3 regions of the Catenovulum sp. SX2 genome follow, and region 3 is predicted to be linked to each of the others. Evidence: predicted binding sites of a transcription regulator. Region 3 holds the regulator's gene; each other region holds the start of a gene.

Region 1 (11,190 bases), on a different replicon from region 3:
TACAGTGATATAGCTCGTTTAGCTGGCCGAACACATGTGCATTCCACGGTTTACGATATAGTGGTTAATGCTTATAAAAATTTAGAAAAATTAGAGCGAGAGAAAGTATACAAGTATGCAGAAACTGGCTTTGCTGATGGCGGGAAATTTAGGCCGCACAAAACACATCAGAATGGTTTGTCTGTCGACTTTATGACACCAGTTTTGAATAACAACAAAGAGTCTGTGCATTTACCTACACATCCATTCAATAAATTTGGGTACAACATTGAATTCAGCCCAGACGGTTTTTATGCGAATTATGAAATTGATTATGTCGCGTTAGCTGCGCATATTGTGGAACTACACAAAGAATCGAAAAAACGCGCTGTAGATATTTGGCGCGTTATCTTCGACCCCAAGTTACAACCTAATTTATTCAAAACTAAGTACGGCGGTTACCTGAAAACTCATATTCAATTTTCGACAAAGCCTTCATGGGTTCGGCATGACGAACATTATCATGTCGACTTTGCGGTTAAATGTGAATCTTGAGTTCAGCTTGCTTTTGCCCTTGCTTGTTTATGGTAATGTCTAAGCGCATGCTCTTGTTGTCTTGGGCTACTAAAACTCGATACGCGTTTTAAATAACCAATAACACGTGTTGCCCAGTCTACATTGTTGGAATGGCATTTAGGGCAATTATGATGGGTGCGTTTGTCTATGTGGTTGCAGGTATTACAAATGGTAATTTTGATATTGGTGGTCCAATAATTACAGCCTGCGTGGGCGGCCATTTGGTAAATTCGGTAGTATTGTGCTTGGTCTGGATACTCTTCAAGATTAAGGTGTAGGGCACTGCCTCCATCTAAAAATTGGTTAAGCTTTTTGCCGTGTAAAATAAACTTATCGGCAATATTTATGCTGTTATCTTCAACTGCATAAAAATACGAGTTGTAACAATCTCGATTAACTGACAGACCTGCTTTTTTATCCCATTTTGAATTTTTAACCCCTAAGTTCTCTGCCGGTACAAACTCGGTATTAAATTTATAACCCCAATGCGTTGATGCTTGGCGATTGGATTGGTAAATAATTTTTAGCTGCTTTTGCACAAACTCAATATAGTCAGCATTATTGCTGGCGGTTAAACCTAACGACTCAGCCGCTTCCACCATGCCGTTAATGCCTATGGTTAAAAACTGTTTATCTAGTTGGATAAAGCCTGCATCGTAAACAGGCAATAGGCCATGAGTTAAATATTGTTCAATAAGTTTTCGATAGGCTACTTGGTATTTATGTACACGTTCAACCACGCTGTGTAAATCTAACTTTCTTTGAATAAGTTGATTGATATTAATGGTGACTACATTAATTGAGCCAGTTGCGACGCCACCGGCGCCAAGTGAGTATGAAAAGGTATTGTCATTAATTTCATTACGTAATCGGCAACAAGAAGCAAGTGAATCTGGGTTATCCGACATATAGACAAAAAAGCTGTTTCCTTTGGCGTTTTGTTCTGCGCAAAACGCGGCAAATTCTGTATCGGCAATTTCGCCATTATTAGTTAACAGCGCGGCGGTTACTACTGGGTAGGTCAATATGGCTTTGCTGCGCTCGCTATTAAACCAGTCCATAAAAAATGCTTGTAGTACTTGAATGCTTGGCCAGTTTGGAGAGTGATCTTGTGTTTGATAACTTTTGTTTTCATCATGCGGAAATACAAAATTTTCAAACATGGCTTGGCCAAAATTTTCAGAAAACAAACTAATGTTCCAAAACACTGACTGATAACCACGCGCAGCGGCCGGTTGATTTAAACTGTAGACGACATGTTGCAAGTGTTCTTGAATGACATGCGGATGGCTGGTTAGGTAGTTGTCGCCATAATCACGACGTGCAAAATAATCAAAATAAGTTAAAAACTCAACGGTTGCGACTGCCCCTGCAAATTGTGCACTTACCGCAAATACTAGGTTGATAAAAGTGCCACAAAAGGAGGCTAAATGTTGTGGTGCCTTTGATTCGCCTCCTAATTCAGTTAAACCATTTAGCAGCAAAGGGTACAAATTTAAACTGACACAATAAGGTTTAAGTGAACTTTCATCGTGCGCGTAAATTAAGTGTTCATTTAAATCTCGTAGGTATTGCTCTGCTGTGGTTTGGTCAAAATGCTGTTTAATACTGTGGCACAACAGCTCACGGTTAACAGCAATATTAATGTCTTTATGCAGCTCATTTTCGAGCGTAGCAATATTTTTAACTGACACATTTGCGTTCGCATCGTATTTTGAGCCATCGGCTGCATTATCTGCAGCTAAATAGTTTTCAATAAAACTGACTTTTTCTTGCACTAGCTGGGTAGGTATATGGCGCATTATTTTTCTCGTTATCTATATGTTGTGAAATTAGCCTTTAATGTATCCATATATAGTGTTGCTGCAATTTGAAATAAGCGGCCAGTTGACCCTAATCAAACAAAACTTTATTAATGAATTCTCACATAAAAATTAGGGATTTATTGGCATGTTTGAGCTAAATCAATATAAATAGCTTTTAGCCCAGCCTTTCAGGAGCCTCACAGACAGCCCACTTCTGTGTTGTATCATTTTGAAAGGTGCCTACATTCCTGCAATGATACGCCTTGAATTGAACTGTCTGTGATGGCTCTGATACTCGCAATTTATATTGATTTAGCTCTAGTTAACAACTAGATCATTTCGACTAAACAGTTATGATTACTCAAGTAACAAATCATGCTAACTTTGAAGCTAGGTTAAACTATATTCAGGGAGATAATATGGCTTTTAGAAAACTTGCATTGCTAACAATTATTTTGTTTGCAGCACTTCACACTCAAGCGAAAACAATCAGAGCACACGGGTGCGGGCAAGATTTTGTTCGCATTGGTGATTCTAAATGGGACGTAATAGCTAAATGCGGCGAGCCTTTGCATACCGAGGTCATTTCGGGAGACAGCCAGAATAAAAAGGAGTTACTGGTTTATAACGCTAAGCTATATCCAGCCCATAAGAAGTTAATTTTTTCGTTTGAATCTGGACAACTAGAAGAAATCAAATTAACCAACTAAGGTGTCCTAAGCTGTTAAAAAAACGGGGCTTCAACAGCCCCGCTATAAAATTTAAAAACCTTTTTTCTGCTGGCGGGCGCCAGTTTGCACCTGTCGATACATTTTACTCAAGGCTTTATCTTTAGCGCGTTTTTGCTGCAAACTATCTGCATTGTGCGCTTGTTCGCGTAATAACTTGCGATAGTTTTCCAATCGCCGTGTATCTAAATCACCTTGGTTTATTGCTTTAACAACAGCGCAGCCAGGTTCATTCTCATGCTGGCAATTGCTAAATCGACACTGCTGGGCAAATTCTTCAATATCAGCAAAAGTTTGTTTTACTCCGGTTTCACACGCTGGTAACTGCAATTCACGCATACCTGGAGTGTCGAGCAATATAGCTCCCGATGGCATAAAATGAATTGAACGAGCTGTTGTTGTGTGTCGACCTTTTGCATCGTCTTCACGAATACCTGCAGTTGCCTGAGTTGATTCACCCAATAAGGTGTTAATCAAGCTAGACTTACCAACCCCTGATGAGCCAACAACAGAAACTGTATTGCCTAAGCGGCAGTATGTTTGCAGTGCTGAACAACTAGAAGAATCTAAACCATTAACTGCCTCTACGGCTAAATAAGGCTCTAGAGCTTGAACTTGAGCAATTAATGGCGCTGCATCGTCACATAAATCCACTTTAGTTAAGATGATAACTGGGGTGATTTGTGCTTGATGCGCGAGTGCCAAGTAACGTTCTATTCGGCTCAAATTAAAATCTTGATTCAGTGAACTAACAATAAACAAGCTATCAATATTGGCAGCAATAAATTGTTCATTAACCTTAGTTCCCGCAGCTTTACGGCTGATAAGCGATTTGCGTTCTAATAATCGGCTGAAACTATACTCAGCCGTTAGTAGCAACCAATCGCCGACTGTCATTATTGGTAAGCTCGCTGTAATCGGTAATTTAATTTGTTGCTGTTCAAGCTGAACAAGATATTCACTTCTATGATGAGCAACAATTCGCCCACACTGTAACTGTTCAAATTCGTCTAAAGAAAGTTGTTGTTGATAAAACGATTGCCAACCTAGTTGTTGCAAAGAAATATTTGTATTCATTATTTTTCTCTAACCAAAACAGCACATTGCTGTTATGCAAGAAAGCAGGAGTAATGAATATCATGACTCCCGGTAGATAATTTCACCGGGTAAAGAGCTTGGAAAGGGTAGAACTAACGAGGTAATTTTTTAGTTCTGAGCTTTTACCGGGTGGGTGTGAATTACAATCATCAATTTCTCCTTACTCAATATCTGCTAAATGTCGTAAACAATGCCAGTTTATACCTTTATTGCTTAGTGATAAACATTATGACTTTAATAATCTGAACTATTATATAAAGAGTAGCTGGTTTTGCTGGAGGCGATATGCAGGTAATTCGGCCAATTCGCATGGAAGACTTAGACTCATTGGTGATAGTAGCACAAACATCTGGGCATGGTTTTACCTCACTGCCCAATAATAAAGCCGTGTTAACGCAACGCATTGAAAATAGTATAACTGCTATGGCATTGCCTGCTGATCACCATTTTGGTCAACAAAATCAAAGTTATTTGTTTGTATTGGAAGATTTATCGACCAAACAGATACTCGGCACCAGCGGTATCACATCAGCTGTCGGGTTAGACGATTCTTTTTACCATTACCGCATCAGTAAAGTTGTGCATAGTTCGCCGACTTTGGGCATTTATAACCCACAAGAAGTTTTAACCTTGTGTAACGACTACACAGGCGCAACTGAGGTTGGCAGTTTGTATTTAACCGAGCAAGCTCGCGGCTCTGGTCTTGGCATTATTTTATCCAAGTTTAGATTTTTATTTATTGCTGAAAATAGGCATAGGTTTAATGACAGAATATTTGCCGAAATGCGTGGGGTAACTGACGATAAAGGCCATTCGCCGTTTTGGCATTGGTTAGAAAAACACTTTTTCCAGCTCGACTTTCCCACTGCCGACTATCTCACTGGCATAGGCAAAAAAAGTTTTATTGCCGAATTAATGCCGCGCTTCCCAATTTATATATGCTTGTTAGACAAACAAGCGCGCAAAGTAATTGGCCAAGTTCACCCTAATACAGAGCCAGCGCTTGCTATGTTGAAACGCGAAGGTTTTCGCTACACAGGTTATGTCGATATTTTTGATGCTGGGCCTACTGTTGAGGCTGAGCTTAAACAAATACGCAGTGTAAAAGCCAGTCAAAAATTATCGGTGGCAATTTGTACCCGCAATGATGATGAATCTGTGCCGCTTAAATCGGCTTTGGTCTGCAATACTAAAGTCAGTGAATTTCGCGCGGCAAAACTTGATTGTTGGGTGGATGAAATTGCCAATCGGTTAATGTTAACCGCTAAACAAGCCAAAGCTTTGAATGTAGAGCAAGATGAGTCGGTGAGAATTTTACTAATGTAAAAATATCAAGATAGAGGTGGATCGCGGAGGTGGTATGCAAAACAAAGTGCATTGTATTAACCATCAATGGATTGTCGGTGATGGTAGAGCGTTTGAGAAAATAGACCCAACTAAAGGTCAACAAGTTTGGTATGGCAGTGCCGCCAGTGCTGAGCAAGTAAATCAAGCAGTTATGGCTGCCAAGCAGCAACTTGTGCCTTGGATGCAAACGCCGTTTAAACAGCGCCTAAATATTTGTCGCCAATTCGCCAAATTAGTCGCTGAGTATAAAACTATCTTAGCGCATACAATTTCATCTGAAACTGGTAAACCTATTTGGGAAGCGGAAACAGAAGTTGCCGCTGTTATTGGCAAAATTGAAATTTCCCGCAAAGCTTATCATCAACGTACAGGTGGAAAACGTCAGCAGCTTGGAGCAAATCAAGCTAGTTTAACCCACAAAGCTCGCGGTGTTTGTGCCGTATTAGGGCCGTTTAATTTTCCAGCGCATTTACCTAATGGGCATATAGTGCCAGCACTTTTGGCGGGCAACACAGTGGTATTTAAACCAAGCGAACAAGCGCCAAAAACCGCTGATTTAATGCTGCGATTGTGGATTAAAGCAGGTTTGCCCGCAGGTGTGGTTAATTTAGTACAAGGAGATAAAACTACCAGTCAAAGTTTAGTGCAGCACCCGGACGTTGTTGGGGTATTTTTTACTGGCAGTTCACAAACAGGTATTGCCATTCAGCGTGCTTGTTTAGACTATCCGTACAAGGTTTTAGCTTTAGAAATGGGCGGCAATAATCCGTTAGTGGTAGATTCTGATGTAGATATTAATGCTGCGGTTTATCACATCATACAATCTGCATATATCACAGCTGGGCAAAGATGTACCTGTGCACGGCGCTTAATATTACCTGCAAATACAGCAGAAAGTTTTTATTTTAGCCAGCAACTCATTGAAGCATTAATTATTAAACTCAAACAGCTAAAAGTGACTCATTATGATGCTGAGCCTGCAGGTTTTTATGGTTCTGTGGTGTCGCTGGCGGCGGCTAACCAACTGTTAATGTCGCAGCAAAAATTAATCAGCGCGGGAGCGAATGCTTTGTTGAGCATGCAGCATTTAGAGCGCGATACAGGTTTATTATCGCCAGGCTTGTTGGATGTTAGCCAAGTTTCGCCTGAAAATATGCCTGATGAAGAAGACTTTGGCCCACTGTTAAAGGTGCAATATTACCAAGATTTTGATCATGCAATAGAGCTAGCAAACAACACGCGCTATGGATTATCCGCTGGTTTATTGAGTAACGACAAAGCTAAATTTAAGCAATTTTTACAATTAAGCCGAGCAGGTATAGTGAATTGGAATTTACCAACAACCGGGGCGAGTGGCAGTGCGCCTTTTGGTGGTGTTGGTTTAAGTGGCAACGCTAGACCCAGTGCATTTTATGCGGCGGATTATTGTGCTTATCCGGTAGCGAGTATGCAGGCAAAACAACTTATTTTGCCTGCGAATTTGCCACAGGGTTATTAGTAGTAACAGATATTAGTCTTTACTATCACAACAACTAGTTGTCGCTTGAGTTTCACCACAGCTAGTTGATGGTGCACAGCAAGATGTAGTTTTCACCGGTTCACCGCGTAGCTGGCTATTGGCTTCTTTAATTATTTGTAATGCCGAGCGAATCACAATTAAAGCAATTACAGCGGCAATTAGCCAATCAGGCCAAGCTGCATTAACAACTGGTACCAATAGCGCCGCAACTATTACACCGCAGTTGGCGAGCATATCATTGCGCGAACAAATCCAACTGGCACGCAGGTTGACGTCGCCTTGTCTAAACTGATACAAAATTAAAAAACAACAGACGTTTACCACTAAGGCTAATACAGCAACCCAAGTCATAATAAATTCGTCAGGTGTTGCTTGGGTGTAAATTTTCCAGCCAATGTGTACCAATACAAACACGCCCAAACTAAGTTGTAGATAGCCATTAACTAAAGCGGAGCGCGCTTTTTGCACTATGGTTTTACCAACTGCGTATAAGCTCAAACTATAAACGACTGCGTCTGCTAGCATGTCGAGTGAATCGGCCATTAACGAGGTTGAATTAGCGATCCAACCAGCAATAAACTCCACAAAAAACATCACTGCATTGAGTATTAATACAATCCAAAGTAGTTGTCGTTCTTTGTTGTTTTTTGCTTCGGTTGCACAGCAGCCCGACATAGTGAACTCCTCAAAAATCAATTGTTAAAATGAGTATACGCTTGCAAACAAAGATGTAAAAGGTGGAAAAAGTAGGGGAATAGCTTGGTGAAAATACGTGGCTAATACAAGTTTAGCCACGCAATAAGTTGGATGTTCAATTACTTATGACTAGTTAACAGTTAGTAGTAACCAACACTATTGGCATAATTAATTAACTTAGTACCGTAGTTGCCACCCCATTGATAACCGTAACGACGCTCAGGTTCAACTTGCATAATGTCGTACACCTTGCCTGCGCCTGGCGGGTTATCGCTTGCAGAGCGGCCACTGAAAAAGCCGGTATTGGCGTCAACATCATAAAAGCGATACCACATAGTGCTGCCAGCTTGGGTTTGAATTGGATTATAGTTGTCGTCGCTGCTGCTCTTTGGTCGACTTATATAAGTAGTATCAGCAACTTGTACTTGCGGATCTTTATACCAAGCAAGTGCAGACTTTACAGCCATTTCTACCGCATCACTTTGTGGACGTGTCATTAAAAACGCTGCGACCAACACAGATTCTTTACCGCTTTTTGACGCAAGTTCATACGAACGCGCCGGTTTAGGTAAATAATCGTCAACACCGTGCTGTGCACACCACACAGTTAATTTACCATCTTGGATGATTTGCGCTTTTAAAATGAAATTTACACCCTGTTTAATGGATAAATCAATTTGCTCAATTTGGCTAGAAGTGAGTAGGTCGTTATTTAATGGTGCTTCTTGGCGCTGGGCTTTATCTAATAAAATTAATACACGCGCCATAGCATCATCGTTAAAGGTCACGTGATCAGAATAAGAGCTGCCGCCACGTGCAGGATAAACTTGTGGCCAACCACCAGTTGATGTTTGCATGGTTAATAAAAAGTCGACTGCTGCACGCGCACCATCACGATATTTTATGTCGCCAGTTCTTTGATAAACGTCGGCTAAAAACAAAATTTCAGAAACGGTTGCATCATTGTCAATTGTGCCCAGCTCAATGCCATTGCCAACCCAGCCCGAGCGCGCATCAGAACCATTCCACGGCGTTTGATATTTACTTACACCGTATTTGTAAAAACCGCCATGGGGCATTTGCCAAGTTAAAATATTATCGGCAATTTGTTTATCATCAGAAATTTTTTCTTGCTCACTACCTTGGTCTGCTAACCAATCCTGATAATTATCTAGCTCGCCATAAACAGGGTTACCTTGTTGGTTTAATAACGGTCCAGAGTGAACATCACACGCATTTGCAACGATATCACCACCTTTTATGGTGAGTGAGTCAATGTTAGGTAAACCTGCATCTGTTTCAGCAGTTAATACGATTGAATATAAACCTTTGTCCAAGGTCAGCTGCTGGCTTTCTTGCTGCCAGTTATCCCAATCAGTTGTGCTAATAAACTGATATGTTGCGCTTTGCTCTGCACCGGTGGCTAAATTTGTTACTGTTAATTTACCCGAACGACTGCTACCGGTGGCAAACCTAGCCATAAAAATATAATCGTCAGCTTGTTTAAGCTCAACCTGCCAACTAATTTGTGCACCCACTTGGTTAACTGTATCGATAAAACCAATGCCATTAAAACCTAAATGTTTATCGTCCACTTGGCCATCGTATTGGCACAAGCCAGTGGTCATTTCTTCTATGGTTAATTCAGCATGAATATTGTCACTGGTACTGCTTGGAGCATCAATGTCTACACTGACAGATTTACAGCCAGCTAAGCATATCGCAGCGATTAAACCGCTCAAGAGAGTTTTGTGCACTATATTTCTCCGATCAATTGGAATTGTTTTGATTCGTTTGTGGCTACCAATATAAATGACATGTTAAATTTGTAAAATGTTTTTTATGCTTGTGTGAGATGGCCGCTTAGGCATATTATGCAAGAATATCAATATCTAGGATCACCAAGGAATGGCAAAATTCATTCAATTTCTGCTAGTTAGTTTAATTTTTACTGCCACCGGTAGCCAAGCAAGCGTATTAAAAGGCTCAGTCTATTTTGCAGAAAAAAACTACACAAACGCTTATGAAGAATACAGCCGAAGCGCTCAACTTGGCAACGCGCATGCTTATTATCAATTAGCTGTGATGGCTTATAATGGCTTAGGGCAAGCAGCAAACGAAGGACAAGCTGCGGTATGGTTTTATTTAGCTGCAGAGCAGAATTTTCAAGATGCAGACAAAATGTACCAAGATATTTTGGCTATGTTCGATCCTAAGCAACAAAAAATCATTCAACAACAAGCGGCTCACTACCAAAAAATATTTGGCCAAAAGAGCATTAAACAAAAATACTATCCGACTATCACGCCCGAACGTTTAACGACACAAATAGTTGTTTCACAGAGTTTAACCGCTGACGATGAAAATGCCTTTGCTGATGAGTTCGATGAAGTACTAGCAGACATCGAGTTTGATATGGAAGACAGCGATGGGGTGGGTTTTAACTGGAACAAAATGAATCAACAACGACTTAACGCCGCAGCCAAAAGCGACAAATTGATGAATGCGCCGTATTTAGCTTTGGTTGATTATTACTTAGCTGCAGACGGAAGCCTACGTGATTTAATGCCCTTTAATCAACTTGGTCGAATAGACAGAGCAATGGCAGCGCTTAAAACAACACAGTTAGAACCAGCAACTTATGCCGAATCGCCGGTTAATTTTGTCCAACGCGCATCTTTAGGTGTAGCTAGATACGACAGTTTTAAAATGATGGATAAATTTCCGCGTTTATATACCAAAATTAAGCGCCAAGCAGCTAAGTTGCGTAAAGATAAAAGTGCCGATGGACAATTTGAACTCGCCATGATGCTGGCCAATTTTTCTTGGGCAAAAAAACATCCAACCGAAGAAATAGACATACTAACAGAGCTTGCAAAGCAACATATGGTTGCTGCGCAATATGAACTGGGGTTGGCTTTATACCGGCAACAAATTAATGTCGAACAGGGGATAAACTGGTTATTTACCGCCGCACAATACGGCCATGAAAAAGCCGCTTTTCATGTCGCACAAATAAATCAATTTAGCCCTTGGGTAGCGCATGACACACACAAAGCCTACTTGTGGTATCAGCAAAGTGAATCTTTAATACCTGCCCAGTTGAAGTTAACGGAAATAAATTTAACGTCAAAAGACAAAAACTTACATAACTTTAAATTAGCAAAAACACGTTTAAATAAGCTTAAAAAACTTGCGAATAAAGATCCTGACTATGAGTTTTTAAACGCACTTTATTTTAAAAACAAACCATCAAGAAACTTACCTTTGGCACTGAAACACATGCGAACTGCAATTAGATTGGCTGATAGCTACAACTGGGATTCAAGTGCTTGGCAAGATATGTTGGCCGATTGGACACAAGGTCGAGTGACCATTAGCAAAGAAGGCGAAGTCAGCCAATAAACTTTACTTTTGGCCTATTTGAACTATAAATTTAATA
Region 2 (11,190 bases), on a different replicon from region 3:
GGAACAACACTGGTCGATAATTCTGTGATCCATTGTTGAATTTTTTCGCCCGCCACATCTAATTCAGATTTGTTGTGATTGGTGTTAGATGCGCGTTGTTGCGCCTTAATTTGTGCATATTGCCAGTCGAGTTCAACGGTGAATTTACCAAGCTGTTCAACATTAATTTTGTAATCAGTATCCGTTACATATTCTGTTTTGCTGTGAAATACATTGGCAATAGCACTGGCGACTTCAGCTATAGTGACACTGGCAAACTCAAGTTCAAAACCAACTCGGCGCTCGTGTTGCTCCGTGGTTAATCTGTCTGGTTGAATATATGAGTTATTCATTATTTACGTCCCTCCATAATTTGATTAACTGATTGCCATTCAAGTGTTCTCGCGGTTACCGACAATATGGTTAACATGGGTACTGCCACAATCGCGCCAGCAATGCCCCATAACCAAGCCCAAAACAAAACTGCTGCAAATACAATAATTGGGTTTATACGCAAGCGAATACCATGAACATATGGGTCGATTAACATGCCAGTAATATTGGTTAATAACAAAAATGCCCCAACCGGCATGAGCGCAGGCAACACGGCCTGCATTTGGCTGACACTAATTGCAAACATAAGCGCACAAATTACAGCGACACCTATGTAGGGAATAAAACGCAATAAAGTAACCAGTACTAGCCAAACCCAAGGCATGGGTAAATCGAAATACCACACAATTAAACTAGTTAACAAACCACAGATTAAATTGATTATTAAAACCGTAGCGAGATAGCGGCCAACTTCTGTGCGTAACCTTCTAAATAATTTGATTGCACGGCGGCGAGTTTGCCGGTTGTTCGACAGTTTGGTTAAGTTGTGCAGTAATTCACCACCGTTATTGAGCATAAATAAGGTGAGTGTTAACACAATAATGAGTACACCAAAACTTGTTTGTAACCCAGTAAATATTTGGTCTACCCAGCCAGCTTGATTATCTATCACTATGCTGGTTTCGGCTGAGTTTTCGACTAAATCAGCCACCATTTCGTCTACTTTTTCAGAGGTTTCTTGCAGTTTATCTATAGTTGACTGAATTTGTTTGTCTGCTTCTATCGCTGCTTTTATTTTTTCAGGGGCGGTTTGCATCCATTTAGCCATTGCCGGTACGGCCACCCAAACACTTGAAAACATCGCAAGTGCTGAAAAAAGAGTCATGATCAAACTGCTTAAAAATTTCGGCAAACCGATATTGTGCAAGAATTTGACGGATGGCGATAACAATAGCGCCAGCAAACTAGCCAACACCAGTGGCAAAAATAAATCACGAGCAAGCGCTAGGCTGCTGACAAGCGTAAAAACTATCAGGCAGGGGACTAGGTATTGTATATATTGGGCATAACCCAAATCAGTTGGTGAATTCCGTTGGCAAATAACTTTCTCCTTCCTTTCTGGTTTATATTAACCTGAACTCGGGATAACAAGTTAGCTAAAGCTTTGTACCTATTTACAAATATTCTCTATCGGTATTCTAGGGAGAAATTTATGCTTAGAGCAAGGCGAATTTGCGTGTGTAATAGCTGGCTATTACGAGCAAATTCAACGCAGTTATAAGGATAAATAGCCCCTAGAAAGCAAGTTGTTATCTCGAGTTCAGGTTATTAATACTGGGGATGATTTGATTAGGATCAACCCCAATAAAAGCTAATCTGCCTGTGGTTGGTTTGGTGGGCTATAGCGCCTTACTTGTAAAACTATACCCATATGTGGGTGATCAAAATAATGAATTTCAGTCGAGCGAATACGTTTATTCTGTTTAAAATAATACGGGTATAAAAAAGTGTCGGCTAAATCTAACCCTGCTGGGTTATCTGTCGCTTTTATTGTGTCATCCGCCAATACTTTTTCTGGATGAGGGCCAACTTTTCTAATGTTAAACTCGGTTTCAATAAACAAATAGTGGCGCAGGTATATTTTAAATAAACCATCTAACTGCCAAGTTTGTTTGGGCGTACCAGCTATTTGTTGCTGTTGTTGCCATTCCAATGCTTGTTTGTCTTTGAGTGCATTTTCAATTGACCAAGTATTAGAGTCGACTTTATCTAAAACCTGTTGAATATTATTTAAAATGCTTTGGTGTTTAAGGGACTGCTCAGACGACAAGTTTAATACCGGGTCGTTTTCATTCACTTCAATCGGCTGGATGCCAGTTACTTGTTGTTCGCTTTCAAACTTCTCAGCAATAATGGGTTCGCCATAATAGCTGTATTCTTTTGAATAATTGTTGCCAGCGTATATGCGCCAAGGTATTTCTTGGTTTTCTGCTTTAACTGGCTGACGCCAAGCCATATGCATGAGTGTGCGAATGTCTTTACGCCATCTAAACTTAGTCGCTAGCTCGGTAAAGGCCAAATGTTCAGAGTTTAACAAGTAAGGCTCGGTTGAATATTCGTCTACATGCTGAGTAATGCGTGTTGGCATTTGTGACCAATACACACTGTTATCCGCTTCGTCTAATATTTCTCTGTCAGGGTTTAACACACTGGCTGTTGGCTGATAACAATGTATCGGATACAACCAGCTTGGTGCATCAACAGGAAATGTCAGTTGCTGAATATCAACAGGGCGCTCAATTGTTAAAGCAAAAGTAGGCACGCTAGGCTGCTGCTCTATTGCTAATTCTCCTTCCGCTGTGTCTGTTAAGTCACTACTAACGCTGCCAGTTGTGCTTTCTTCCGTTTGGTTTTGCGACGGCGTAAATGCTGTGTCGTCAGAAAAACTAGCGCCATTTTGCGAAATGCCCGCGTAATAACTAGCATTTTCGCTAGATGCGAACGACTCAGCCGGGCCTTGATAATCAGCTGTTGCAGGCAACTGCAAAGGGGATAAATAAGGTAGAGCATCCGCACATTCTGGTAAGAATTTGCGTAGTTGCTGTGGATCTGGCTGAAATACAGGACTAATTAAATCGCGCGCTTTATTCACCAATATAGGTTTTATCTGCGGTTGATATTCTTCATTAATATTTTCGTCCGACGGGTTGTGGGCGAATATTAATAATTCTATTTCGAACCAACGTTCATTATCGGCGGCTATGGCTGCCGAATTGCCGCAGAATAATCCAAGGCCTGCAATTAATAAGCTCAATTTGAGTGAATTCAATTTAGACAGCCTGTCCATCTTTATTGTTAGCCTTTAGATTGTTGCGCAAATTCGTTTAACATAGATTCTACCAGCTTGATGCGGTCACGGGTATCTTCAGTTTCAATATTGAATCTTAATTTGTCTGCACCTGACATTGAGTAAATCCTAGGTTGCGCTTGAATTAAACCAATAATAAAGGCTGGGCTTACTTTGGTATTCTGGCTAAATTCTAATAAACCACCTTTTGGCCCCACATCAATTTTCTTGATACCAGCTTTGGCTGCTAGTAGTTTTAATTGGTTCACTTTTATTAGGTTTTTCGCCGCATCTGGCAATAAACCAAAACGGTCGATTAACTCAATTTGGAAGTCGTCTAACTCTTCATTGTTTTGGCAACTTGCTAGACGTTTATACAAGGACAATCGCATATTGACGTCAGTAATATAGTCATCTGGCAACAGCGCAGGAATACGCAGCTCGATTTCAGTTTGGTTTTGTAATACTGAATCAAGCGATGGCTCTTTGCCTTCTTTTAATGCATTAACCGCTTGCTCTAACATTTCCATATACAATGAGAAACCAATAGAGGTAATTTGACCACTTTGGTCTTCGCCCAACAATTCACCGGCACCACGAATTTCTAAATCGTGTGTTGCAAGGGCAAAACCTGCACCTAAATCTTCTAATTGTTCAATTGCCTCTAAACGCTTAAGTGCATCTTTGGTCATGCGTTTAACATGTGGTGTCATTAAATAGGCATAAGCTTGATGGTGCGAACGGCCAACACGGCCACGTAATTGATGCAATTGAGCCAAACCAAAGTTGTCGGCGCGGTCAATAATTATGGTATTGGCGCTTGGAATGTCGATACCTGTTTCAATAATAGTGGTACAGACAAGCACATTGTATCTTTGGTGATAAAAATCAGACATTACGTGCTCAAGCTCACGTTCACGCATTTGCCCATGTGCCACAACTACATTTGCTTCGGGAATCAGCTCACGTACACTTTGTGCTGTTTTTTCTATCGTCTCTACTGAGTTGTGTAAAAAGTACACCTGACCACCACGCATAATTTCACGTGAAATCGCTTCTTTTATTAAGCTGTCATCTGACTGGCGCACAAAGGTTTTAACTGATAAACGTTTTTTCGGTGGTGTGGCGATAATAGATAAATCACGCATGCCACTCATGGCCATATTAAGCGTTCGCGGAATTGGCGTGGCGGTAAGGGTTAGAATATCCACATCGGCGCGGCGCGATTTAATCAATTCTTTTTGTTTAACACCAAACCTATGTTCTTCATCAACAATTAATAAACCTAAATCAGCAAACTGTACGTCTTTTGAAAGTAACTTGTGTGTACCAATAATAATGTCGACTTTACCGTCTTTTAATTTGGCCAAAGCTTCATTTTGTTGTTTAGTACTTTTAAAGCGTGATAATACTTCTACCTGTACAGGCCAGTCGGCAAATCTGTCTTTAAAGTTTTCATAATGTTGCTGCGCAAGTAGGGTAGTTGGTACTAATACAGCAACTTGTTTGCCTTCGTTTACCGAAACAAAAGCCGCACGCATTGCCACTTCAGTTTTACCAAAACCAACGTCACCACAGACTAGTCTATCCATAGCTATAGGTTGCTGCATGTCAGCTAGTACATTTTGAATGGCATCTAATTGATCTTGAGTTTCTTCAAACGGAAAACCTGCGGAGAATTGACGGTATTGGTCTGCATCTATTTTAAACGGATAACCAGGTTTAGCATTGCGGCGCGCATAGATATCTAAAAGCTCTGCGGCAACGTCGCGGACTTTTTCTAACGCTTTGCGTTTGGCTTTTTCCCATGCGTCACTGCTGAGTTTATTCAGCGGCGCGTTGTTAACATCACCACCTGTATAACGGGCGATTAGATGTAATGACGAAACTGGTACATATAGTTTTGAATCTGCATATTCAATGGTAACAAACTCAGTTGGTACACCCGCAGCATCAATTGTTTGTAACCCTAAATAGCGACCAACACCATGATCTAAATGCACAACTGGCTGGCCGACGGATAACTCTGCAAGGTTTTTTACAACAGAGTCTGTACTGCCTGTTTGCCCACGTACACTTGAGCGGCGACGTCTTTGGCTAACGACATTACCAAGTAATTCAGTTTCGGTAACAAAAGCAATTTTTTTGCCGTCGATTTCGGCTAAAAAGCTGTGTTCTAAATCGGCAACAACAATGCCAGATTCTGCAGTATTTTTTAAGAAGTTACTGACCGACTGATAGGTAGTTGGTTTTATTTTATTTTGTTTGAGTAGTTCTAACAAAGTTTCGCGACGACCTTGTGACTCCACCACATATAAAGTGCGTGCTGCATTTTGTGCTAAGTAGCGGTTGAGCTTGTCGTACGGTTTTGCCAATTTTGCATCTACTGCAATATCGTCAATTGCTTCAATTAAAAAGTTAAAACGACCCGATTTTTCATCTAAATTTTGGCTGGTGAATTCAATTCGAGCGAATTGTTTGAGGCCAGAAAATAATTGGTCAACCGATAAAAATAGTTGTTTCGGCTCTAATAACGGACGCGATTTATCGTAGCGGCGATTTTCATATCTTTTATTAACTTCGTCGATAAAATGCGTAGCGGCACCCTGTATTTTGTCGGTAAACAAAATTGTAGTTTGCTCTGGTAAATGCTCAAACAAGCTACTGGTTTGTTCAAAAAACAGTGGTAAATAATACTCTATGCCGGCCGGCATGATTTTTTTACTGACTTGATAATAAATCGATTCTTTATCTGTGCTTGGTTCAAATTGTGCGCGCCAGTTTTGGCGGAACTTTTCTATGCCTGCATCATCAGTTGGAAATTCGTGTGCGGGTAATAAATCAACCGTTTTAATGGTATCACCACTGCGCTGAGTTTCTGGATCGAATACTCGAATTGAGTCGACTTCATCATCAAAAAAGTCGATACGATAGGGTTGATTGCTCCCCATAGGGTAAAGGTCGAGCAATGAACCCCGAATACTAAATTCGCCATGTTCCATTACTTGGTCAACCAAACGATAACCTGATTGGACTAGTCGACCACGCATAGAGTCGATATCTAACTTATCTCCTTGGTTTAATATAAGGCTGTATTGACCAATAAAATCAACTGGCGCCATACGCATCATCAGCGTATTAATAGACACAATATAAACACCGCTGCGCTGCTGCAAATTATGCAAAGTGTGCAAACGCTGCGAAATAATATCTTGGTGTGGTGAAAAGGTGTCGTAGGCTAAAGTTTCCCAATCAGGGAAAAAATGCGCGTTTTGTTTGTGTTCTTTTAATAGCGAATCAATTTCTGCATGCATTTTTAACGCAGACGCAGTGTCAGGCGTAACCACCAACACAGGCGACTTTTGTTGTTGGCTCAATTGGCTAATAGCAAACGCAGCACTGCTGCCTTTTAAATTGCCCCATTGAATATGGTCTGAACTATTTTTCGGTAATGCAGGTTTGGTAATTTGGCAGAAATTCATTCACTTGAACTAATCGTTTTATGTTGCGGCAAGTTTAATCAAATATCAGGGAGAGGTGAAGGGGCAAAGGTGATTTGCTGGAGGAAAGTTTGTTGCCTGTATTGGTAGCCCCCTAATCCGAGCCATTAACGAGTGTAACAAGGCCAATGTAATTAACTAGTGGGTAATATACAACTTGTCAGCAATCAAAACAGGAATAATGGTGAATTAAAATTCATTTTATATGAATCATTATCTTCCTCTCGCCGTTTTTATCTCGTATATTATTTGCAACGCTTCGACATAAAGTTAAGTGAAGATCAACAGCCGTTTTATAGCTGTAGCTTGTTACGCTAAACCTTAAGTTGATAACAAACAAAATTTAATTCTAATTCAATGAATTTACGGTTGTGGCTAATATTATTGCCACTATACTTATAAGAAAATTATTCAATGGAGAATTTCAATGACAGATCAGCTTCAGGTCAATCGAGCTACTTTTGACGAAGTGATGTTACCAAACTATGCCCCACAAAATATGGTACCTGTACGTGGCGATGGTTCGCATGTGTGGGACCAAGATGGTCGCGAATATATTGATTTTGCAGGTGGTATAGCGGTGAACTGTTTGGGTCATTGTCATCCTGCGTTAGTGCAAGCTTTGCAAGAGCAAGGTCAAAGATTATGGCATGTTAGTAATGTTTGGACGAATGAACCAGCATTGCGTTTAGCCACTAAGTTAGTCGATGCCACTTTTGCCGATAAAGTCTTTTTCTGTAACTCAGGTGCGGAGGCAAACGAAGCTGCGTTAAAACTAGCGCGTCGTTATGCACTTGAAGTTTATGGTGAGCAAAAAGACCAAATTATCTCGTTTAAACAATCGTTCCACGGCCGTACTTTCTTTACCGTTACTGCGGGTGGTCAAGAGATTTATTCAAATGGTTTCGGCCCTAAACCGGGGGCAATTGACCATGCAGATTATAATGACTTAGCATCGCTTGAAGCGTTAATTTCTGACAAAACTTGTGCGGTTATTTTAGAGCCAATGCAAGGTGAAGGTGGCGTGATGCCTGCTACACCTGAGTTTATGCAAGGTGTACGCGCCTTATGTGACAAACACAATGCTTTAATGATTTTAGATGAAGTGCAAACTGGTTTTGGTCGTACTGGTTATTTATATATGTATCAGTCGTATGGGGTTGAACCAGATATTTTATCAACCGCTAAATCATTAGGTGGTGGTTTCCCAATTGGCGCAATTTTAACTAAAAACCATATTGCTGAGCATTTAAAATTTGGTACACATGGCACAACTTATGGTGGAAACCCCTTAGCTTGTGCGGTAGCAGAATCTGCGTTTGATATTATTAATTCGCCTGAAGTTTTAGCTGGTATTGCTAAACGTGAAGCTATGTTCCGTGAAAAGCTTGAGCAAATTAATGAAAAATACAAGGTTTTCTCAACCATTCGTGGCCAAGGTTTGTTGTTAGGTGCAGTAATGAATAAAGAGCACGAAGGTCGTGCAAAAGAGTTTATTGCAGCGTCTATCGAACAAGGTTTTATGTGTTTAGTTGCTGGCCCTAATGTCGTGCGTTTTGCGCCATCTTTAATTGTTGAAGAACAAGATATTGAAGAAGGTTTTAAACGTTTTGATAAAGCAGTTGCGCGAGTGATCGCTGGCGATTAATTTGGGTTTCGGGTTAAGTTTCAGCGCAAGTCTTTAGACATAACTTGTGTTGCTCCCACAGCTCGATAATCGGCAAGCAAGCGAGCGATAATTTAGAGCAAAACTTCAAACGTCTGGGATGACGTTTGCGAGCGTACAGGGATTGTATTTAAAGCGTTTTTGCGAAAATTATGCTCGGTTGATTGCGGATTTCCCCCCCACACCTCAATCATCCAACTGTCGCGTTGCCCTAATCAAAGGATTCAGCAACTCACCTGTATGTAAATTCCAAAGCTTTTGATTAGTCTGTTCACTTTCCAAACCACCTAAATTCGCAATCCATGGGCCATATTTCACATAGTCCAAATGTTCTAACACAGTTTTAGGTAAGTTATTTTTACCTGTGTACAAGCAAGTTTTTAACTGTAATTCGTGCGCAAGTTTCAGCAGTTTTATTAGGTATTTTTGTTCCCATTCGCCACCAAAAAACAATACACAGCTAATAAACTGTTTGTAGTCAATCAGCCATTGTTTAAATACTTCTAGTGTTAATGGCGTGCCTGCAGTTGGGTCGTGCGTGTCGGCACTATGGCAACCAGGGCAATTCAGTGGGCAGCCTGTTATAGTAAAACACAAAGCTATTTCCTTTGGCACTTCCTGAAAAACCATCTCTGGTGGGGTAACGTAGTTAAACATAACAATGCACTTATAAATAATTGGTGATGCTAAGATTAAGCGGCTGGGACTTTAAAAGTGTTGTGTTAAATCAATAAAAACCATGATCGCGAGCTTTACAATGTCTTATCTCAAGCACTGACTGTAAATAACCTGAACTCGGGATAACAACTAAGGCCATTAGTGGAGTTGTATTATGAAAATATTTGATTACCGCCGAGAATATTCCAGCGGTGAGCTAAATGAAGCGGATATGCTAACAGAGCCGCTCGCTCAATTTAAAAACTGGCTCAAATTTTCCGTTGAGCAAGGTTCGCAAGATGCCACAGCCATGGTGTTATCGACAGTCGATGTGAATGGCCAGCCAAATGCGCGCAACGTGTTATTAAAAAATATCGAGCCGGAAGGTTTAGTGTTTTTTACCAGCCTTGCCAGCCAAAAAGCGCAAGAGGTTAAATTAAACAACAAGGTGTGTTTGTTGTTTAATTGGTTGGTGTTAGACAGACAAGTAAAAATTCAGGGTATAGCAGAGCCTTTACCCGCAGAGGTTGCAAAAAATTATCATATGGGGCGACCACGTGACAGCCAAATCAGCACTTGGTTGGCAACGGCTGATGCAGGCAGGTTTACCACTAAACAAGCTTTGCTGCATCAATTTGAAGTGCTTAAACAAAAATTTAAAAATAAACAAATACCCATGCCAGATAGTTGGGGCGGTTACCTAGTTAAACCGCAGCATTTTGAGTTTTGGCAAGGAGGCAAAGGTAGATTGCACGACCGCATTATTTACTTTAAAAAAGATTTAGATAGCTGGCAGCGTGAGCGCATTTTGTAGTCGAGGGTAATCTTTATCTGCTATAACTGATATATAGAGCTAGTTTTGATTTTTGAGAAAAAATGGATGATGCATGACGAATTACATTCCACACGAAGAAGAACATAGGTCGCATAGGTCGGGCTGGTTGCGCGCGGCGGTTATGGGCGCAAATGACGGTATTGTTTCAACCGCAAGTTTGATCATTGGTGTTGCTGCTGCAGGCTCTAGTATTGAAAATATTATGCTCGCAGGTGTTGCTGGCTTAGTTGCTGGTGCTTTGTCAATGGCGGCGGGTGAATACGTTTCTGTAAGTTCTCAATCAGATATTGAACGTGCTGACTTAGCAATTGAAAAACAATCATTAGAAGAAAATTACGAGCTTGAAGTGTTAGAGCTTGCAAAAATTTATCAAGATCGCGGCGTTGAGTTTGAACTAGCAAAAAAAGTTGCTCGGCAATTAATGGAACACGACGCACTTGGTGCTCATGCGCGTGATGATATTGGTATATCAGAAGTATCCAGTGCCCAGCCATTTGCCGCAGCAGCTTATTCGGCTATTACTTTTTCGGTTGGGGCTTTTTTACCACTGTTAATGGCATGGTTGGTGCCTTTGTCTTGGTTAATAACCAGCGTTTCTGCAAGCTCAGTATTATTTTTAGCAGTGCTTGGTATGCTCGCTGCTTATGTTGGTGGTGCACCTATTAAAATAGGCGCGTTTCGTGTCGCTTTTTGGGGCGCAATTGCCATGGCCTGTACAGCAGCCGTTGGGCAATTATTTGAAGTGGTGGTTTAACCAGGGACGTTATGCGAGTTATTTTTTTGCCTGGTATGGATGGCTCAGGCTTGATGTATGAGCCCTTGCTAAATTTGATTGAAGGTAAGTGTTCGTATCAAGTTATAGCGCTTGAACAAAGTGGTAACCAAAACTACGCTGCCCAAGCGCAACTTATTGCGGATGCACTAGGTAATGAAAAGCTAATTTTGTTTGCTGAGTCTTACTCAGGTTATTTGGCAAAACTAGTCAAAAACATAAACCCCAATAATATTGTTCATATCATTTTTGCTGCCAGCTTTATCACGCGGCCACACCCATTAGCTAGTATTGCAGCAGCCATGCCTTTAAACCAAATTTTAAGATTGGCCCCGCAGAAAGTACTGAATCACATGTGTTTTGCCAATAGAGCTAGTGCGAATGTATTTAAATTACTGGCTCGATCGTTACAAACGACCAATGAAACTGTTTTAAAAGAACGAATTCGAAATATGGCAAATTTACCTGTGCCAGAAGACAACATAGATATTCCGTGCACTTATATTCAACCCAGCCGTGACTTTTTGGTTTCAAAGCGAGCAGTGGCCAAACTAACAGCGCACTGTAGTAATATTGAAATCATAAACTTAGCGGGTGGTC
Region 3 (11,190 bases):
TTTGCACGTTTCGATTGACGGGGTTGAATATACAATTGGCAGTAAAAGTTTATTTACTAGAGCCAATCAGCTACCACCTGAAGCGAATTGGCAAAACGCACAAATATACGTCTTTAAACAAGATCGCTGTATTGCTGCAATTGAGTTAGAAGATCAACTAAAAACCACTAGTCGCGAATGTATTGAGTTATTGTCGATGCCAAAAGTAATATTGTCTGGTGACCATAGCCAGTTGGTCGATAAAATTGCTGAAAAACTCGGCATTCGCTTTTATAAAGGCTTAACGCCTGAGGCTAAACGTCAAAAACTACAACAGCTACAAAAGGAATACGGCAGCGTTGCTATGCTGGGTGATGGTGTCAATGACTCTATCGTATTGGCAACCGCAGATATCTCGCTCGCAATGGATGAAGGTGCTGAACTTTCAAAATATAAAGCGGATGTAATTTTACTTAATTCAGAACCGGTCGGTATTGCCAAGCTGGTCGCTATGTCACAGCGGCTTAACCGCATTTTAAAACAAAATTTTGTTTGGGCTATTGGTTACAATGCTTTAGCATTACCTCTAGCGGTATTTGGCATATTAACACCTTGGATGGCAGTAATAGGTATGTCAGCAAGTTCGCTAATTGTTGTAAGCAACTCAATGAGATTACTGAAAAAATGAATGTAATTTACGTTTTAATTCCGTTGGCGATTGTGATTATTGTTGTCGCTCTTGTGCTGTTTTTCTGGGCTGTAAAAAAAAATCAGTTTGAAGATTTAGATCGCCAAGGCCATGACATTTTATTTGATGATGATAAACCACAAGATAAATAAGTTTTAATCCAATGCCTGAGTTTATCACAGCATTTGTCCTGGGTTTAGTGGGCGCTGGCCATTGTATCGCTATGTGCGGAGGTTTAGCTATTGCTTCCGGTATTAGCAGTCGGTTTAGTCATGCCCTGTTATATAGCTTAGGGCGGGTAACCAGTTATGCCATTATTGGTTTTGTGGTCGGTACTGCTGGCTTTTGGTTAACCGCGAGTTTTAAACCTTTTTTACTTTTACTAAAAATATTCTCAGCATTGCTATTAATTTTTCTCGCTTTTTACATAGCAAAATGGAATTTTGCTATTACCAAAATTGAAAAAATTTCAACTAAATTATGGTCGAAACTTGCGCCAACAGCTCACAGTTTAATTAAAGAGCAAAGTTATTTAGCTCGTTTTGCGGCGGGTGCTGTATGGGGTTGGTTACCTTGTGGTTTAGTTTACAGCGTGCTTACTTGGGCAGCAGCGTCAGCCAGCCCATTTAAATCGGCTGCGCTAATGTTTTGTTTTGGTTTAGGCACTTGGCCAGCGCTCTTGTTGTCCGCGTCAATTAGCCAACAAATGCATCATTTTCTAAACCAAAAGCCAGTTAGAAATACACTTGCCATCAGCTTAATATTATTTGCAATTTACATGCTAGCAACTGCTGTATTGCAGTTGAATATAAGTTAACATTAAAGGTTATTAACAACCTAATTCAGTCGAGCGACAAATGGATATGACAGCAAAATTTACTTCAAGTATTCAATGCCAAAAATGCAGCATTAGTCAATTGTGTTTACCTTTTGCCTTGAATGATAGCGAACTTAATCAGCTGGATAATATTATACAGCGTAAAAAGCCGTATCAAAAAAAGCAAAAGTTGATAGAAGCCGGCCAGTCATTTAAGTCGCTATACGCTGTGCGCTCTGGCTCTTTTAAGTCATATACAGTATCAGGGAATGGTGAAGAACAAATTATCGCATTTCACCTACCCGGCGACATTATAGGTTTTGACGCGATTCAAGCACAAAACCATCCGAGTTTTGCCGAAGCGCTTGAAACCGCTATGATTTGTGAAATTCCCTATGACACAATGGATAAGCTCAGCGCGACAATGCCAAAGCTGCGCCAACAAATCATGCGCTTAATGAGTAATGAGATATCGACAGATCAAGATATGTTATTTCTCCTCAATAAAAAAACTGCTGACGCTCGTTTAGCCAGTTTTATCATTCAATTGTCAAATCGTTTTAAACAACGAGGCTTATCGTCAAAAGAGTTTAGTTTAACTATGACACGTGGCGAAATAGGTAATTATTTAGGCTTAACAGTTGAGACCATCAGTCGTTTATTAAGTCGCTTCCATCAGGAACGCATTATCAAAGTAGAACGCAAACTGATTTCAATCGAATCTTTTGATGGATTGAAGAAAGTTGCGGAATATAGCCCAAACTCAGAATGTAAATAAGCTACAAAATTTTCAGCAAAGCGCCATGGGTTGAACTAAACTCAAATAAATTACAATCTATGGAGCTTAGCGATGAGAGAAGTAAGCAAAATTCTCGTTGTTATTGAGCCTAACGACGAAAAACTCAAAGCCCTCAAACGCGCGGTCGCATTAGCGCATAAAACTGGTGCAACCATAACAGCCTACCTTGCCGTTTACGATTTTTCTTACGAAATGACCACTATGCTGTCGGCCGAAGAGCGCGAGCTGATGCGCCGTTGTATGGTAGAAGAGCGCACCCAATGGTTAGAAGATGTGTTAGAGCCATTTGCGAGCCAAGTGTCGCAAATACGTCCATTAGTTGAATGGCATAATCGGCCGTTCGAGGCTGTCATAAAACAAGTTATTCAATACAAGTATGATCTAGTTGTTAAAGCCACACATGAACACAGTGTGCTACAAGCTGTCATATTTACCCCGACAGATTGGCATTTGTTGCGTAAATGCCCCTGCTCGGTTTTATTGGTAAAAGAACATGATTGGCCGGACAACGGTACAATTCTCGCGGCAATTAATAGCGTCAGCCAAGAACAACAACATATTGATTTAAACAATAATATCATTGGCACTTCTCAGTATATGCGAAGCCTACTGCAAGCCAATTTAAAGTTGCTTAATTGTTATCCCGCTGGCGCTGTTAGTTTGGCGGTGGAAATTCCAGAGTTTGATCCAACCGCTTATCGCGAAGCAATACGTCAACACCACCTCAGCTCAACTTTAAAGTATGCAAAAGCTTTTGATATCGTCGAAGAAAATTGCATATTGGCAGAAGGGTTACCCGAAGATTCGATCACTCAATACGCCAAGGAGCTCGACGCTGAATTAATCGTTCTAGGTACAATTGGTCGTAGTGGCTTAACCGCCGCTTTGCTCGGCAATACAGCAGAACATTTATTAGATGGTGTCAATTGTGATGTACTGGCATTAAAACCTTACGGTTTTCAAAGCCCAGTAACACTAAACAAAAACTAAAGATTAACACCTTAACGAATTTTGCTATAATCCGCGCCTCTAATTTAGTGAGGCGCAGCATGCAAACTTTAACCGCAAAAAACCAGTATAACTTCAACAAACTACAAAAAAGAATTCGTAGATGTGTTGGTAAAGCCATTGAAGATTTTAATATGATTGAAGATGGTGACAAAGTTATGGTGTGTCTATCGGGCGGTAAAGATAGCTACACTATGTTAGATATTTTGATGTTTTTACGTCAAAGAGCGCCGATTAACTTCGACATTATTGCAGTTAACTTAGATCAAAAACAACCAGGTTTCCCAGAAGATGTTTTACCTAAATACTTAGACTCAATAGATGTTGAATATAAGATTATTGAAGAAGACACCTACAGCATAGTTAAAGAAAAAGTGCCAGAAGGCAAAACCACATGCTCACTCTGCTCAAGACTACGCCGCGGCATTTTATACCGCACAGCCAAAGACTTGGGTGTGACTAAAATCGCCTTAGGCCATCACAGAGACGATATTTTAGAAACCCTATTCCTTAACATGTTTTATGGCGGAAAACTTAAGGGCATGCCACCTAAGCTTATCAGTGACAATCAAGAGCATATAGTTATTCGTCCTCTGGCTTATTGTCGTGAAAAAGACATTAGCAAATATGCTGCGATCAAAGAATTTCCAATCATTCCGTGTAACTTATGTGGTTCACAAGAAAATTTACAAAGAAAAGTCATCAAAGAAATGCTTCAAGGTTGGGATAAAAAACATCCGGGCCGCCTAGAAACTATGTTTAACGCAGTGCAAAACGTCAGCCGCTCACACTTGGCTGATCCAAGTTTATATGACTTTAAAGGTCTACGCTCAAACAGCCAACTTGAAATTGAAGAAGGTGACATAGCCTTTGACAAACCAAGTATCGAAGCACCACAAATTGATACTGAACTATATGCGGATGACGAGCAGATAGCAGACGAAGATAAAATCGCAATTCAATTTATCAATGCTGGTTAACTAAGACAAACCTAATCACAGCTAGGTAGTTTCTCGCACATACCTACCTAGCGGATACCTAAGCCGCTATAACATAACAGCTAAAACGCAACAAACTGTAAAATAAATTTAACAAACCGTAAAACTATGATATATAAGAAATATGTCGCAGTTCTGGTATTGCTAAACCATTTGTTATCGCGAGGTAAGTTTGTTATGCCGTTGCAGTGTCCTAGTTGCCAACAACAAATCAATGAAACAAAAACCTACGACTTAGATAGAAATAACATTCGCCATCGAATTTTATGTCCCCACTGTCAAATGGGTTTAAAGGTGATTCTATTGGGACAAACCAATAAACTTTTAACGAGCAGAAGCTTAAGCTTCAGTATAGTCGCTAGCATTATGTGCCAAGCACTCAGCGTAATAATTGAAAGTAGCTGGCTTGCTATCTGTGCCCATGCAATTCTTATTGCACTACCTTTACTCTTGTTGGCGATAGATACAATTAATAAACGCAATACGCGCATTGAACTGCAACTTGAAAGAGTTACTCATAAAATTTAGTTTTTGGAGAGGAATAACAAAGGGGCAAAGCCCCTGTGTGGTGTAGGTGTAGTTGCAGCTCAACCTTGAGCGTCTTGGCTATCAAGAGTTAACTGGCTGAGTGTTTAAATAAAAATTGCGTAATGCTTGGTTTGGAATAATTGCGCCTTTGTGCTGAATCACTTCGGCTGCGACCTGAGCGGCAAAGTCTATCGCTTCAATCACTGAATCTCCACGAATTCTAGCCATAATATAGGCACCATTAAACGAGTCGCCCGCGGATGTTGTGTCAACAACTGTATCCACTGGTGTAATCGCGTATTCGGTTAATTCATCACCACATTTAGCCACAACACTTTGACTACCGTTTTTAATAATCACTTCTCGGCAAGGGAAACCTTCGAACAAAGCCAGTACATCTTTACTTGTGTAACAGGCAAAAACTTCGCGTAAATCGTCCATACCTGGCAAAACAATATCGGCGCACTTAAATGCCCGAGTGAAAGCATCTTTTGCTTCTAGTTTGTTTTGCCATAGTACAGGACGATAATTGGGGTCAAAAACGACAGTCACACCACTTTCTTTAAGTTTATGTAACAACTCAAAAAAGTTTTCGCGACTTTGTTCAGTAATAACCGCCAAGCTAATGCCTGAAAAGAAAAATATGTCTGATTGAAGCAAGTTATTGAGACTATGTTGCATAGCTAAAGGCTGCATTATTTGCCTTGCAGCAGAGTTACTACGCCAATAGCTAAAACTACGCTCACCAAATTCATCAGTTGAGATCATATATAGTCCACAACTGTAACCTGATAAACGGTACAAATGCTCTATTCCGAGCAATTCGTCCCAACAAAAATCTATAATCTTTTGGCTAGCTTGATCTTGACCGACTGCGGATACGTAATCAACTTGGCAATTCACGTCGGCTAAACCAGCCAAACGTTTTAAATAAACCGCCATGTTTAAAGTATCACCAGCAACACCCAATTTATAACGCCCAGATAACTCAGGCGCCATTTCAATCATAGCTTCACCAAAACATAAAACTCGCTTCATAGCTATTCCTTTTACATTGGTAATGCAGCTCGAATATCAGTTCTGTGCTGCAAAATTACTTTATAAGCTTCCGTGACTTTATTGATGATTTCTTCGTTGCTACGAACAGCTTCAGGCAATAAACCTTCAGCTGTCATAAATGCATTTACGTCTTGGGTTATATCACCAGTAAATGCAGAAATAATTTGTTGTAACTGCGCAGCTTTTGGATCATTAATGGTTTGTTCAGTTTCAACTTTATTTACCAAGAACAATAACCAAGCGGCAACCACGTAGTACAACTTATTATTGTTGTTACGACCTGCTTTAAGGTTATCTAATATTGGCTGTAAGGTACGAACAGGAATTTTAATTGTGCCGTCACACGCAATTTGTTCTAACAAGTGACAAATTTTTGGATTTTCAAAACGACGTACAATCTGTGCAGCATATTCGTGTAAATCAAGGCCAGCAGGTGCTTCTATCGTTGGAATAACCTCTTGTGCCGCTATTGACTGTAGAAATCCTTTTAAACGACTATCAGACACAGCTTCATACACACTCTTATATCCTAATAATGGACCCATATAAGCAAGAATTGAGTGCAAACCATTTAAAATACGTAATTTAGTATTCTCAAACGCCTCAACATCATTGGTAAAGATAACCCCGACTTTGTCCCAAGCTGGACGTTCGGCAGGTAAAATATCCTCAATAACCCATTGATGGAAAGCTTCACGATTAACCGGAGCCAAATCTTCTAAGCCCAAATCATCTTTCACCATTTGCACTGTTTTGTCTTCAGTGTGTGGCGTAATACAGTCAACCATAGTATTTGGGAACTGAACATTCTCTTCTATCCATGATGCAACTTCAGCATTTGATGCTTTTGCAAATTGCACAACAGCGGTTTTAAGTTTTTCACCATTACCAGGTAAGTTGTCACATGCAACTACGTGAAAAGGTTTAGTGCCAGCAGCATGACGCTGTGCTAAACCATAAGCCAACATACCCACCACAGTAGATGGCGCAGTTGGATTGGCTAAATCAGCTTTAATCCCAGCTAATTCAGTGTCTAGATCCCCCGCTGAATTAAGGCAATAACCTTTTTCAGTAACAGTCAACGACACTAATTTGGTATCTGCAGAAGTCAAACGCGCTAATACTTGCTCAAGTTGATTTTTAGCAACTAAAACTTCTTTAACAGCACTTACAACTTGGTAATCAGTATCTTTGTCATTCATAACAACTGTAAATAAGTTGTCTTGACCAGATAATTGCTGTTGTAAAGTTTCATTACGCATAGATACGGCACAAATAGCCCAATCACCACCACACTCATTCATCGCGCGTTCGGTAAATAATGCTTGATGTGAACGATGAAACGCGCCTAAACCTAAGTGCACAATACCAATTTTGGTCGCACTACGAGAATAGCGAGCTACTTGAACATTAGCAGGTAATGAGTCAAGTTTAGCGGCAAGGTTCTGTTCATTTAATCTCATAAACACATCTCTCTATAAAAATTGCATGTTCTTGCAACAAATACCACCGGTGGCATTTGTTAGTAAATTAATTTAACCAACCGTTTAATACAGCTGATTTAGTATAAAATTGTTCGAATTCAAAATCACTCAACTGACGTCGAATTTCAGGTGTGATATCTCTGTCGTATTCAGCCCCAGCACCTGTGTTTTGATATTCAAAGAATCGCGCAGCTTCTGGGGTAAATTGTGTTTTTTTACCACCATCTTTGGCTGTCCCGCCCATAGAACTCCATCCTTCAGTCGCTATATGTGCATCCATATAAGTGCGGATAAACACAGCATTGGCGACAGCAAAGGGATCTGCATAACGGCCATCGCTGAAGGTTGTGGTTGGATGCCAAGGTCGGCCTAAAGGCACTGAGCCATCAGCCACGCCTTCTTCTCGGGTGAGCTTACAGTTATAAAAAACAAAACCATAAGGGGTTTGAATCCTAGTACTTGGCGCTGTGATATAGCCAGAGTATTTTACTTTTTTAAACCTGCGTAAGCTGACAATTTCACTATTTTCAAACCAAACAGTGCCAGCCCCAAAAATAAAATCTACATGGCCACTTATTTTTGAATCGATAAAAGCACTGCGGCCACTATTGGCATATAAGGTATCTTGATAACCTAATAAAGACACATTAAGAAATAAACTTTTATCCGCATTGCCTGAAATCTGTAATGCGACTGCTTGTTCACCTTTAATTCTATCTGGATGTGTTTTATCCAACTTTTCGTTAGCCGGATAATCAAAGCTATTGGCTATGGTAATATTTTTCGCTGTGAAGTTTGCCTCAGTTACACGAAAAGTTGCTGTACCAAAAGTACCTATTTTTTTACCTTTTTCTGGATCAATAAATCCAGCGTACAGGCCATATTCAATAACTGTATTGTCACGATCACGACCAACTAAACTTATGTTTGATTTATTAATTTCAACCCTTTGTTTATAAACACCCGGCTCTATATGAATAGTCGCACCTTGGCTAGGAGCAAAATTAACCGCTTGTTGAATATCGGTAAAAGTGGTTTTACCTGCAGCAATAAATTTATCTTTTTCAACTTCGCTATTCACTACGTACAAGTTTGTAGTTTGATTCGTAGCAGAGCTTGAAGGCTCGTTGGACGCAGTAACTGAGCATCCAGCGACGACTAACAGAACACATGATAAAAAACTGGCAACAATTGCTTGTTTCATTAGAACAGCTCCGGAGCTAGCTGCTTAAGATCATCCACAAACAATGCGACAACTTGATCAGCGCCCCATTCAGACAAATGCGTGCCATCAGAAACGCCTTTCGGATATGAAGCATATTCACCTGGCTGATAAAATAAGAATAATTCTTTTGCTTTGGTAGGCCCGAGTTTGTTTAACAACTCTGTGGTTTTCACGGTTAAATCAATTAATGGAACAGTAAGCTTGTCGGCCAATTGGCGCATAGCGACTGGATAATCTTTGTGAGTGTCGATAGCTTTGTTGTTATCATCAAATTTATAGCGACTGATTGAGGTTAACAAAATCGGTTTAGCACCCAATTCGCGCGCTTTGTTAATGTAATAACTCAAATAAAATTGGTAGCTAGAAAAAGGTAAAGTATTGCGGTCTTTGTCTTTCTTCTGATCATTGTGACCAAACTGGATCAATAAATAATCACCAGCGTTAATTTGTTCCCATATCGGATAAATATAGCCTTCATTGATAAAGCTGCGTGAGCTTCGACCAGAGACGGCCAAATTGTGTACAGTAACTGTGTCAGCTAAATGTTGCTGCAAACGCATTCCCCAACCTGTACGAGGATATTTGTTTGTTTTGTAAAAGCTGGCGGTTGAATCGCCCACTATAAACACTTGAGTTTGTTGTTTTTCCTGTGCATGTAGCGCTTGAGTTAACAGCAACAAAATACAACTGATTAAAACCTTAGGGAACAAAAGATTTAAATTAACTATTTTAATTAACGGCACCACTTAACTCCCACACAAATTGTATAATCTAGGTCAAAAAAAGCAGTGCGCTAGCCGCTTGCGCAGCTAAACACACTGGACAACACACACATGGAACGACAAAAAACGAGTCAGCCAATTAAATAGTGAATGGTTTGCCATTCACCATAATATTTGACTGAATTAAACCTTTAACATTTTCAATTACACTGTCATTAGTTACTTCTTTGATATCAATGTTAGTTAAACTAATGCCAGAAATTGGTGTATGTGGATACCCTCTAACAACAAACGCGCGTTTTGCTTTTTCTACTTTAAGGTTATCGATATGAATATCTTTTAATACTGGAATAAAGTTACCAGCGTCACCTTCTTCATAGTAGAAGTTAACCACAACAGCATCTTTAACATGACCAATTTCAATATTGCGATAGTTTAAGTTTTCTAACAAACCACCACGGATTGAATTGGTTTTAATACGAATACCACGCGCAAGATCAGGACTACTCATTTGGCAGTTTTGAGCGTATAAATTACGTACACCACCAGAAATTTCGCTACCAATTACCACACCACCATGACCAGCTTTCATCTGACAGTTTTCAATAACGATATTTTGACATGGCATAGCAACACGACGACCATCAGCATTGCGACCTGATTTAATTGCGATACAGTCATCACCAGTGTCGAAGATACAATCTTCAATTAACACATAGTTACAAGATTCAGGATCACAACCATCAGAGTTAGGACCATAACTGTCGCAATGTACTTTGCGAATTGTCACACTGGTACATAACACTGGGTTCAACAACCAGAATGGAGAATTACGAACAGTAACACCTTCGATTAATACGTTTTCACACAAATACGGTTGAATGAAAGGTGGGCGTAAGTAGTTATTTTCAAATACACGCTGCTCCACAGGCACATTATCTTCTGCCATTTTTTGTACTGCATCACGCGTATGTTTTTGATTCTCAACCTCATTGATTTCCCAATCAGATTTTTTCCACTTACCTTTCCACGGCCACCAAGTGTCGTTACTACCGCCACCTTCTAAAATACCGTCACCAGTGATGGCTACATTTTTCTTTTTGAAAGCATAAATAAGCGGTGAATAACCAATCAACTCAGTACCTTCCCAACGGGTAAATACATATGGTTTGTATAATTCAGGCTCAGGAATAAATGCTAGGGTTGCACCTTTGCTCACATGTAAGTTGATGTTGGATTCTAAATGAACCGGGCCTGTTCTAAAGGTACCAGCAGGCACAACAACACGACCACCACCAGCTTTACTTGCTGCAGCAATGGTTTTTGCGATTGCAGCAGTGTTGACAAAATTAGCATCTGCTTTTGCACCAAAATCAGTAATGACAAAATCTTGATTAGGAATAACTGGCAAATTAATTTTGCTTTTAATACGTTTAACTTCACGCGTCCACTTATCAGCTTGCTCTGAACTGCTAACAGGAACCATATCGGCAACTTGGCTACAACCAGTAAGACTTGAACCAGCAAAAGTCACAGCACCCGCAGAAGCTATACCCATAGCTTTTAATGTTTTACGTTTACTAAAGTCCGTCATATTCACCCCAGTTTTTATTAGTTACTTGAAGATACTCAAGAATAATTGTTGCGTTTCAATTTACTCAAACTATATAGATACTATATGCCACCGGTGGCAATTGGTCAACTTATAGTTAAATATTTATAGACAAAAAGTTAAATTAACTCAAATCGGATTTGTAATAAATTTCAGACGTAAAAAACGCTTGGCTGAACAGATCCAGAACCAAGCGTTAAATTATGTAGAGCAATATCGGTTAGAGTAAACCGAAGAATTTAGGTAACCACTCACTGATACCTGGAATGTA

Evidence for each region. The regulator FNR, encoded in region 3, switches genes on or off when oxygen is low (the NO sensors DNR and NnrR bind a similar motif). The targets are predictions, from matches to a motif close to TTGATCTAGATCAA.
Region 1: nrdD (anaerobic ribonucleoside-triphosphate reductase) is a predicted target of FNR. The motif match lies at 2,510-2,523, and genes of this name have one in related genera.
Region 2: nrdG (anaerobic ribonucleoside-triphosphate reductase activating protein) is a predicted target of FNR. The motif match lies at 9,044-9,057, and genes of this name have one in related genera.

The regions. Positions count from the first base shown of each region.
Region 1 covers NZ_CP182494.1:340,494-351,683, reverse strand. The annotation lists gene ACMZOO_RS18830 (penicillin-insensitive murein endopeptidase) at 1-534, shown strand, start outside; gene nrdD (anaerobic ribonucleoside-triphosphate reductase) at 537-2,360, opposite strand; gene ACMZOO_RS18820 (DUF2845 domain-containing protein) at 2,714-3,070, shown strand; gene rsgA (ribosome small subunit-dependent GTPase A) at 3,122-4,165, opposite strand; gene astA (arginine N-succinyltransferase) at 4,472-5,512, shown strand; gene astD (succinylglutamate-semialdehyde dehydrogenase) at 5,547-7,031, shown strand; gene ACMZOO_RS18800 (cation transporter) at 7,044-7,727, opposite strand; gene pelA (pectate lyase) at 7,889-9,505, opposite strand; gene ACMZOO_RS18790 (hypothetical protein) at 9,657-11,153, shown strand.
Region 2 covers NZ_CP182494.1:351,889-363,078, reverse strand. The annotation lists gene ACMZOO_RS18875 (amidoligase family protein) at 1-332, opposite strand, end outside; gene ACMZOO_RS18870 (AI-2E family transporter) at 332-1,387, opposite strand; gene ACMZOO_RS18865 (CsiV family protein) at 1,685-3,142, opposite strand; gene mfd (transcription-repair coupling factor) at 3,169-6,642, opposite strand; gene ACMZOO_RS18855 (aspartate aminotransferase family protein) at 7,088-8,308, shown strand; gene nrdG (anaerobic ribonucleoside-triphosphate reductase activating protein) at 8,513-8,983, opposite strand; gene pdxH (pyridoxamine 5'-phosphate oxidase) at 9,159-9,797, shown strand; gene ACMZOO_RS18840 (VIT1/CCC1 transporter family protein) at 9,883-10,572, shown strand; gene ACMZOO_RS18835 (alpha/beta fold hydrolase) at 10,584-11,190, shown strand, end outside.
Region 3 covers NZ_CP182493.1:395,889-407,078, forward strand. The annotation lists gene ACMZOO_RS01710 (heavy metal translocating P-type ATPase) at 1-667, shown strand, start outside; gene ccoS (cbb3-type cytochrome oxidase assembly protein CcoS) at 664-819, shown strand; gene ACMZOO_RS01720 (sulfite exporter TauE/SafE family protein) at 831-1,484, shown strand; gene fnr (fumarate/nitrate reduction transcriptional regulator Fnr) at 1,525-2,262, shown strand; gene uspE (universal stress protein UspE) at 2,335-3,273, shown strand; gene ttcA (tRNA 2-thiocytidine(32) synthetase TtcA) at 3,333-4,271, shown strand; gene ACMZOO_RS01740 (hypothetical protein) at 4,467-4,817, shown strand; gene ACMZOO_RS01745 (sugar kinase) at 4,899-5,855, opposite strand; gene ACMZOO_RS01750 (mannitol dehydrogenase family protein) at 5,867-7,339, opposite strand; gene ACMZOO_RS01755 (pectinesterase family protein) at 7,407-8,564, opposite strand; gene ACMZOO_RS01760 (rhamnogalacturonan acetylesterase) at 8,564-9,328, opposite strand; gene ACMZOO_RS01765 (glycoside hydrolase family 28 protein) at 9,447-10,901, opposite strand; gene ACMZOO_RS01770 (TRAP transporter large permease) at 11,140-11,190, opposite strand, start outside.